DNA from 3 places in the Neorhizobium phenanthreniclasticum genome. Region 3 is predicted to be linked to each of the others. Evidence: predicted binding sites of a transcription regulator. Region 3 holds the regulator's gene; each other region holds the start of a gene.
What was found. The regulator PhoB, encoded in region 3, activates phosphate uptake and scavenging genes when phosphate is short. The targets are predictions, from matches to a motif close to TGTCATNNANCTGTCAT.
Positions count from the first base shown of each region.

Region 1: ABK249_RS05350 (glycerophosphodiester phosphodiesterase) is a predicted target of PhoB. The motif match lies at 1,951-1,967, and genes of this name have one in related genera.
Region 2: ABK249_RS13405 (ExeM/NucH family extracellular endonuclease) is a predicted target of PhoB. The motif match lies at 1,524-1,540, and genes of this name have one in related genera.

Region 1 is NZ_JBEAAL010000002.1:248,909-252,182, reverse strand. Features, by position in the region: gene ABK249_RS05360 (amidase) at 1-558, opposite strand, end outside; gene ABK249_RS05355 (membrane protein) at 715-1,017, shown strand; gene ABK249_RS05350 (glycerophosphodiester phosphodiesterase) at 1,023-1,877, opposite strand; gene ABK249_RS05345 (DUF983 domain-containing protein) at 2,091-2,510, shown strand; gene ABK249_RS05340 (SDR family oxidoreductase) at 2,664-3,274, shown strand, end outside.
Region 2 is NZ_JBEAAL010000008.1:79,159-82,432, reverse strand. Features, by position in the region: gene ABK249_RS13415 (type I secretion system permease/ATPase) at 1-113, shown strand, start outside; gene ABK249_RS13410 (HlyD family type I secretion periplasmic adaptor subunit) at 138-1,457, shown strand; gene ABK249_RS13405 (ExeM/NucH family extracellular endonuclease) at 1,593-3,274, shown strand, end outside.
Region 3 is NZ_JBEAAL010000009.1:34,313-37,586, reverse strand. Features, by position in the region: gene pstB (phosphate ABC transporter ATP-binding protein PstB) at 1-70, shown strand, start outside; gene phoU (phosphate signaling complex protein PhoU) at 113-826, shown strand; gene phoB (phosphate regulon transcriptional regulator PhoB) at 869-1,555, shown strand; gene ABK249_RS14405 (winged helix-turn-helix domain-containing protein) at 1,569-2,258, shown strand; gene arsK (arsenite efflux MFS transporter ArsK) at 2,344-3,274, opposite strand, start outside.

The sequences.
Region 1 (3,274 bases), on a different contig from region 3:
CGGGATGCGGATCGAGCCGCCGGTGTCCGTACCCATGGCGACGGGAACGAGGCCGGCTGCAACCGCGACGGCGGAGCCGGAGGACGAACCGCCCGGAATGCGCGGCACATCCTTTCCATGCGGATTGCGAGGAGTGCCGTAATGCGGGTTGATGCCGATGCCGGAAAAGGCGAACTCGCTCATGTTGGTGCGGCCGACCGCCACCATGCCCGCCTGTTTCAGAAGGTCGACGATCGCGGCATCCTTCCTGGCAGGTTCGGCCTTCTTCAGCACCTTGGAGCCTGCGGTGGTCGGCAGTCCTTCGACGTCGAAAAGGTCCTTCCAGGCGATCGGAATACCATCGAGCAGGCCAAGCGAGCGGCCGTCCTTCAGGCGCTTCGAGGACGCCTCGGCCTCTGCCAGCGCCCGGTCCTTCAGCAGGGAGATGAAGACCGCCTTGTCCGGGTAGGCCTCGATGCCCGCAAGCACTGCTTCGGTCACCGCGACGGGGTCGACCGTTCCAGTCTGGATCAGCGCGGAAAGCTCGGCGATCGACATGGCTCCATACGGTTTCGTCACGGCACGCATTCTCCCCATTCAGTGATTGGCGATTGAAATGTGTAACGAATATTCTGGCGATGGGTAGAATATTTATCGGCCGGGCCGGTTGGGAACTTCGGATCGACTTCTGAATTGAGACAATCCGCCACTGCTTCAAACCGGGAAGGATCACTCATGAGAACCATCGTCGCCATCGCCGGCCTTGTGCTTGCGCTCGCCGGCTGTACCGTTGATAGCGTCGGCAGGCCTAGTCCAGCTCTCGAAATCGGACCGGGGATCGAGCCCATTCCGGGCAGCATCACCTATGGCGGTCAGCCGCGCACCCGGCTCACCAAGTCTCCGATCGGCAGCGTCGTGAGCCATCAGTTCCGAAACGAGTTCGGCCAGCGGGTCGAGGAGCGATATATCCTGCAGCCGGATCGAAGCCTGAAACTGGTCAGCCGGCGCGTCTATCGCGAGCCGTTCTGGGACGATTGAGACGTTCAACCTACGAGCCCGGCCCAGGCGCGTTCCGTGGCGGGGGCCTCGTCGGTGGTGATCTGGTCCGGCTTCAGCGCCATCAGGGCGGCGAAATCGCGCGCTTCTCCCTCGTCGAACCCCGCATCCGGGTTCCTGAGGTTGAAGGTCCAGGCGTCGACCAGCTTGCCGGCATCGTGGCAGAGGCCGATCATGTCCAGACCGGCTTTGGCGGCGTCGAGCAGGATCGGCCAGTAGAGATAGACCGTGTCCGGTTCGGTTGGGCCATGAATGTCGGCGAGCAGGTCCTTCTCGACGGCGCTCCAGCCGCCGGCCTTGTAAATGTCGCCAAACTTGTCGCTGGGATCGATGCCGCGTTTCAAATCCGGCAGCCTTTGCTTGACCGCGAGTATCAGGTCGAGGTCATGAGCGCTGATGATGATCGATGAGCCGGCATCGGCAAAATAATGCACAAGATGGTCCATCCCACGCGGACCGATGGCGGCAAGCTCGTCTTTCATGTCGAACTGAAGAAGAGCGTCTGGATGAGCGGTCTGAAGCATCGATGCCAGATCTTCGCTGAGGATAGGCGGATGGCCGCCGCTCTTGAGGTGAAGTCGGCGGATGGCATCCGCGGAGGCCTCGCGGATGAGGCCGCCGCCATCGGTTTCCCCTTCGAGCTCCGCGTCGTGCAGGACGACGAAGCCGCCATCGGTGCGTATGCGCAGATCGAGTTCGGTTGAGGCACCCAATCGGAACCCCTCGGCCATTATCTCGGCGGAAAACAGGGGATCTGTCAGGCTGCGGCGCAGCCGGTGCCATTTGAGCCGCGTGAAGTGGCCGCGATACGTGATGCCGAGGCCTGGAAATTCGGATGTCATGGGATTCCGTCGAGAGCAGCAGGACGATTCGGTTGCCCTCAGACTATGCATTTCGCTTCTCCTGCCATAGACCTGTCACAGAAGTTTCATGGTTCGACATGGCAGTTCGCATGCGGGGCGAATTGACGCGTATCAAGAGAAGACCTTGCTTGAACGGTATTGCCGAGCCAGAGATGAACCACAGATTGTGTCCTGTCACGAAAGGCAGATGTCATGGCATATGACGCCGATTGGCCCCCGCTTTCTCCCTCCAGCACCGGTATGCGTGGCCGGTGCCCGCGTTGCGGCCAGGGACATCTTTTCAACGGCTTCCTGACGCTCAGGCCCAATTGCGAGGTCTGCGGCCTCGACTATTCCTTTGCCGACCCGGCGGATGGTCCGGCCTTCTTCGTCGTCTGTTTCGGCAGCGTGCCCAGCATCGCGTTGGCCGTGTGGCTTGAAGTCTCCTACCAGCCGCCATTCTGGGTGCATCTCCTGATCTCTCTGCCGGTGCTGCTCATCACCTGCCTCTTGCCACTCCGGCCGCTCAAAGGGTGGCTGATCGCGAGCCAGTATTTCTACAAGGCCGAGCAGGGCAAACTGGACCGAGGTTCCGGCAGTCCGCAGGCGGATGATACGCAGCACAAAAGCTAAGCCTCCGGCGCCGTCAATGTTCCAGGGAGCGTTCAGCTCCCGCATCGCCGCGGTCTCGGCGCCTTCTTCCTTTTCCGTGTTTGCGGTCGGGAACATCCGCCTTTGCAGCGAGTTGGAAAAGCAACTTCCCAACCGAAAAGGAGGACGCTTCCCATGGCCCGGTACCCGACGCCGCCCTTTCCCGAACAGCAGCAACCGATGCCCGGCTTTACGAACCGGATGGATCCGGTGCCGGATCATGGCGAGCTTTCCTACCGAGGGTCGGGGCGGCTTGCCGGCAAACGCGCCGTCATTACCGGCGGCGACAGCGGCATCGGCCGGGCGGTCGCGATCGCCTATGCGCGCGAGGGGGCCGATCTTCTGATTTCATATCTCGATGAGGACGAGGATGCCGAAGACACCAAGCGTCTTGTTGAAGAAGCAGGACGCAAGGCTGTGCTCATGCCGGGCGACATCAAGGCCTCCTCCCATTGCCGAGCGATCATCGACAAGGCGGTGGGGGAATTCGGCGGTATCGACATCCTCGTCAACAATGCGGCGCATCAGGCGAGCTTCTCCTCGATCGAAGATATCAGCGACGAAGAATGGGAGCTCACCTTCAAGGTCAACATTCACGCGATGTTCTATCTCTCCAAGGCCGCCGTACCGCATATGAAGCCAGGCAGCACCATCATCAATACCGCGTCGATCAATTCGGACAATCCGAACCCGGGCCTGCTTGCCTACGCGACCACCAAGGGCGCGATCCAGAATTTTACGGCAGG
Region 2 (3,274 bases), on a different contig from region 3:
GTCAGGCCGAAAAGGCGCAGGCTCTGCGGGAGAGCCAAAGGCGGGGTGCCGGCAATGCCTCGCAGCCTGTTGTGCTTGGACAGTTTGCCAGTGTCACCGATGTCAGGCGTTGAGGCAGCTGCCGGAGAATGACGGAGATGAACGACAAAGCAGATTGGGCCAGAGGTGTTCCGACCAGTACGCGGCGGGTCGCGGCTGTCGGGCTTGGCGCGACCTTTCTTTTCATCTTTGGTTTTGGCGCCTGGGCATCGCTTGCTCCGCTGGCCGGCGCCGCCGTTGCGCCGGGTGTCGTTGCTGCTGCCGGGCAAAACCAGCGTGTTCAGCATCTGGAAGGTGGTATCGTCGACAAGATTCTCGTTCAGGAAGGCGCCCGCGTCAAAGCCGGGCAACCGCTCTTCGAACTCGATGGAACCAGTGCTCTCGTCCAGTACAATCGAATCCAGAAGCAACTCGTTGCCCTTTCGGCACGCGCCACGCGGCTTACGGCCGAGCGGGATGGCGTCGATCAGCTTGTCTTTCCGGAAAGTCTCGAAAGAACGACCGGGCCGGGAGGCGAAAGCGACGTCCTTGCCGAGCAGTCGGCCGAATTCACGGCACGCCTGGCACGCCACCGTCAGGAAGCTGCCATCCTGCAGCAACGTATCAATGCGCTGAATGATCAGATCGAAGGAATGGCAGCTCAGCAGATCGCAGTGGAACGGCAGATCGAGGTCGTCCAGGAGGAAGCAGAACGGAAGAAGGGGCTGCTGGACAAAGGCCTGACGGATCGGTCCGAGTATACGGCTCTGCTGCGAAGCGAGGCCGACCTTCTGGGCGAGCTTGGCCAGACGAAGGCGTCCATTCTGACATCGCGCACACAAATCGCCGAAGCCGAGGAACAAATAGCCAGGCTGAAGACGCAGCGCGTCGAGACGGCAATCTCCGAGCTCAACGAGGTGCGCGTCCAAATTGCTGACGCCGATGAGCAGCGACGTGCGGCCAAGGCCATTCTAGACCGGATCGTGATCCGGTCGCCGAGCGACGGGATCATCGTTGAAATGGCATTTAACAGCCGCGGGAGTGTTGTCCGTCCGGGCGACACCCTGCTCGAACTTCTTCCAACCGCATCCAGCCTGATGATTGAAGCACGCGTTTCCCCGCAGGATGTGGACGTCATCAAGGTGGGGCAAGAGGCGCGGTTGCGCTTCAGCGCGCTCAATACACGCACGACGCCGACCGTTGATGCGACCGTGTTCTACCTCTCGGCTGACCGGCTGGTCGATCAGAACAACAATGACCAGCCCTACTACACCGCGCGGTTGCGCATGACCGATGCGCTGCCGCCGGAAATCAAGATGGAGCAGATCTATCCCGGCATGCCGGTGGAAACCTACATCAAGACGAGCGAGCGCACCTTTTTCGAGTATCTGACGAGACCGATCGTTGACAGCTTCAATCGGGCGTTTCGGGAGGACTAAGCCGAAGACGTCGCTAAGCATAGACGATCGGCACGTAGGACCTGCCCGTCCTTGCTAATTAGCATATGTCAAGCGACTGTCGTAGTCGGCTGCTATGTCAAGCCATCCATCGTCCTCCAACAAGGGGTTGCATAGATGTCCTTCTTCTTTTCCCTCCCACGGCTCTATTTTGGGACCCGCCTGGCCGATCATATCGAGGGTAGCCCAGGTAACGACATCATCACCGGTCTTGGCGGTGATGACCGCATCGAGGCAGGCGCGGGGAATGACTTAGTCATTGCGGGGGACGGAAATGATCAGATCGAGGGCGGCGACGGCAGCGATCTGATCTCCGGCGGGCGGGGTTTCGACACTGCGATCTATTCGGGAAGCATATCCGATTATCGCCTGCCGCAGATCACACGCCTGTCCGACATCTTCTTTACGATGACCGACGCCGATGGTGATCAGGATATCCTCAACGATATCGAAGCCATCCGCTTTACCGCGAGCAGCTATACGCTCTATCTCGATGGCCGCAACAATGCCGTGCTTGCCGGCGACGATGCAGTGTCGACGGATGAGGACGGCGCACTTGCGATCAGTGCGCGCGACCTGACTGCGAACGACCGGGACTTCGATGGAGACCAGATCTCGGTCACTGCCGTTTCGGGGACAAGCACGGCCGGCGCATCCGTCTCGCTTGCGAGCGGTGTCGTCTCCTACGATCCAGGCAGTATTTTCCAGCACCTGAACGAAGGCGAAACCGCCGTCGACAGCTTCACCTATACGGTTGACGACGGCAGGGGCGGCACCGGCACTGCAACCGTGGAAGTGACGATCACCGGTGCGAATGATGCCGCTGTCATTACCGGAGATGCTAGCGGGTTGGTAACCGAGGCTGGTGGTGCCGGATCGGGAACGCCGGCCGCGACCGGCCGGCTCGTCGCCGACGACGTCGATAATGACGATCGCTTCCGAGCTGCGGGCGACCAGTCGAGCGTTATGGGCTACGGTACCTACAGCATCGACGAAGAAGGCAACTGGACCTATACGCTCGACAACGACAATGCAGATGTCGATGCGCTCGGCGATGGTGAGAGCCTCACCGACAGTTTCCCAGTCGTGAGTACGGACGGGACCGAACAGGACGTTACGATTACTATCAACGGGGCGGATGAAGCCGCTCCCGTCGCACCGCGCATAAACGAAATCCACTACGACAATGCCGGCACCGATACGGGCGAATTCATCGAGATCCGCGTCGCTGTCGGCGCCGATGTCTCCGGACTCTTGGTCGAACTCTATAACGGAAATGGCGGCTCCACCTATGGTTCGGCGGACGTTTCCAGCCTTTCGATGACCTCGGACGGCGAATACGACTATTACGTATGGGAGTTGCCGGCCAACGGCGTCCAGAACGGCGCGCCGGACGGCGTGGCGCTCTCCGATAACGGAACGCTGATCGAATTCCTGTCTTATGAAGGCAGCTTTACGGCGTCGAACGGAGCGGCTGCGGGCACGACCTCGACCGATATCGGTGTGGCGGAGGCGGGCAACGAGACTGCAGGCCTGTCGCTGCAGCGGACCGGTGACGGTCCGGCCGATTGGGTCGGTCCCCAGGACCAGACCCCAGGTGCCGCCAATGAAAGTGATCCCGGCGGTGGCGGTGAGCCGACCGCCTATCTCATTTCCGAGGTTCAGGGCAGCGGTACTGCCAGCTTCCTCGTCGGCGAATATGTGCTCGTTTCTGCAATCGTGACTTACACGGTTGCAGACGGCTTCTACCTTCAGGAGGAAGACGGCGATGCCGATGGGGACAGCACTACTTCGGAAGG
Region 3 (3,274 bases):
TACCGACAAGATGTTCACCAATCCGGATGACCAGCGTACGCAGGACTACATCATGGGCCGCTTCGGCTGATCGCCGGTTGCGGGCCCTTTCTGACAATCTGAGGATAAGACCATGTCTTCGACACATATCCTGTCTGCCTATGACGACGAACTGAAATATCTGAGCCGCCGGATTTCGGAGATGGGCGGGCTTGCGGAGCAGATGTGCGCGGATGCAGTGCGGGCACTGGTCAATTCCGATGCCGCCCTTGCCCAGAAGGTGATCTCCGACGACGTGATCCTCGACCATGCCGAGCGCGATATCGGCGACAAGGCGATCGTGACGATCGCCCGCCGCCAGCCGGTTGCGGGCGACCTGCGCGACATCGTCGGATCGCTGCGCATCGCCTCCGATCTGGAGCGGGTCGGCGACCTCGGCAAGAACACTGCCAAGCGGGTGATCGCGGTGCAGGGCACCGGTGTGCCGCGCAAGCTCGCGCGCGGCATCGAGCACCTGTCGGACCTGGCGCTGACGCAGCTGAAGGAAGTGCTGGACGTCTATTCTAGCCGTTCGGCCGAGAAGGCGGAGGCGATCCGCATCCGCGACGAGGAAATCGACGCGATGTACACGTCCCTGTTCCGCGAGCTTTTGACCTACATGATGGAAGATCCGCGCAACATCACCACCTGCACGCATCTTCTGTTCTGTGCCAAGAACATCGAGCGTATCGGCGACCACGCCACCAACATCGCCGAGACGATCTACTACATGACGACCGGCGCCCAGCCGGAAGGCGAGCGTCCGAAGGACGATACGTCGAACACGCTCGGCGCGATCACGGAATAATGGCGCCGAATGACGATGGAATGGTGACGGAGCTAAGACGGAATGCAGCCGAAGATCGCGGTCGTGGAGGATGAGGAGGCGCTGAGCGTGCTTCTTCGCTACAACCTTGAAGCGGAAGGTTATGAGGTGGAGACGATTCTGCGCGGGGATGAAGCCGAGATCAGGCTTCAGGAACGCACGCCGGATCTTCTGATCCTCGACTGGATGTTGCCCGGTGTTTCCGGCATCGAACTCTGCCGGCGGCTGAGGATGCGGCCGGAGACGGAGCGACTGCCGATCATCATGCTGACGGCGCGCGGCGAGGAGAGCGAACGGGTCCGCGGGCTTGCGACCGGCGCCGATGACTATGTCGTAAAGCCGTTCTCGACGCCGGAACTGATGGCGCGAGTGAAGGCGATGCTGCGGCGCGCGCGTCCGGAAGTGCTGTCGAGCGTCCTGCGCTGCGGCGACATCGAGCTGGACCGGGAGACGCACAGGGTGCATCGCAAGAGCCGCGAAGTGCGGCTCGGCCCGACGGAGTTCCGGCTTCTGGAATTCCTGATGGCCGCGCCCGGCCGGGTCTTCTCGCGCTCGCAGCTTCTCGACGGGGTGTGGGGCCACGACATCTATGTGGACGAGCGCACCGTCGACGTGCATGTCGGACGCCTCAGGAAGGCGCTCAACTTCTCCAACATGCAGGATGTCATCCGCACCGTCCGCGGCGCCGGATACTCGATGGAAGGACACTAGGGAGAGCACCGCGATGGGAGCGCGAGTTGTCGTGGTGATCGATGGCGATGAAACGCTGCGCGAAGTGCTGCGGTTCTCCCTTGTCGATGAAGGTTTCGACGTGACGCTGCTTTCGGCGGGCTCCGAGCTGATGGAGCGGTTGGTTTCGAGCCTTCCCGATGTACTGGTGCTGAGTTCGTCCCTTCCGGGGCTGAATGGCATCGAGATCTGCCGAAGACTTCGTACCGAACCAGCAACGATGCGGGTGCCCGTGGTCCTGCTTGTTCCGGCGGAAAGCGAGAGCGACAGGCTGACGGGTCTCGCTGCCGGCGCGGATGACTGCCTCGTAGAGCCATTCCCCTCCGTCGAGCTTGCCATAAGGGTGAAGAACCTTCTTCGCCGCATGCATCCGAATCTTCTGAGCCATATGATCAGGGTCGGAGACCTGACCCTCGACCGCGAAGCACACAGGGTCCACAGGCAGAAGAAGGAAGTCAGGCTCGGCCCCACCGAGTTCCGGCTTCTCGAGTTCCTGATGCGGTATCCGGGACGGGTCTATTCGCGGACGGAGCTGAAAAGGTCGCTCTGGGGTGATGGTGCAACCGTGGACGAGCGCGCCGTCGACGTGCACATCGGTCGCCTCCGGAAGGGCATCAGCCTGGGCAAGGCTGACCAGGTGATCCGGACCGTCCGCGGAGCGGGCTACGCCCTCGGCGACGTCTGAATTTTCTCGCGATCGTTGGAAGGCCTATGCTGCTTTTCTTTAGGGCTTCGCCGAGGGGCCTGCATCTCCTGTTTGTCGTGTCTTGTCAGGCCTGCGAACCACCGAAAGGTCCAGCTGCTGGTCTTGTTGCTCTGTAGCGGGCGAAGGCGATCGCTCCGAACAGGCCGACGGCCGCCGCGCCTCCCAGAATGCTGATCGATACTGCCTGGCCGACCCCCCAAGTTCCCAGCATGACAGCGAACGCAAAGGGGGCAAGTGCTGAGGAAAACTGGCGTGCGGCGGTCACCCAGCCGAGCCGTGCGCCATAACCGTGCCTTCCGAAAAGCTCCAGTGGAAGCGTTCCCCCGACGATGCTTGCGAGCCCCGATCCCAGACCGAACAGGATCGCGAATGCGATGAGACCGGGGAGCCACGGACTTGTCGCCATCAGGACGATAAGGGCGACGGCGAGCAATCCCGCGGAGATCACGGCGAGCACCGTCTGTGACAAGCGCCCTCCGAAGATCATGTTCAGGAGGCGGCTGGCGACCTGCGAGGGACCGAAGAGGGTGGAGACCATGAGGCCTGCCGTGCCAAGCCCAAGTGCTGTCAGCAGCGGAACCATGTGGACCAGCACGGAGGCCAGCACGAATCCTTCCAGGGCAAAGCCCGCAAGCATCAGAATAAAGACGCCACTGAACGCGGGGCCGGCTTCAGGCTGAACGGCCATCGCTCCGGATTGATTTACTGATGCCCGTGGTTCGGGCACGTCGCGGGGCAGTCTCCCGACCCACCAATGGATCGGAAGGCACACGGCGATATTCAGGATCGCGAAGACGAGGTAGATCTCACGCCAGCCGAGATAGTCATGCAGTGTTGCCGTGAGCGGCCAGAAGAGCGTTGATGCGAATCCCGCGATCAGCGTCAGATGGGTTATGCTGCGCTGTGGCTTGCTGCCTCCAACCTGCACGATCGCTGCAAATGCCGTGCTGTAGAGAACGAAGCTGGAGGCGATCTCCATTGCGACGAGTGAAATA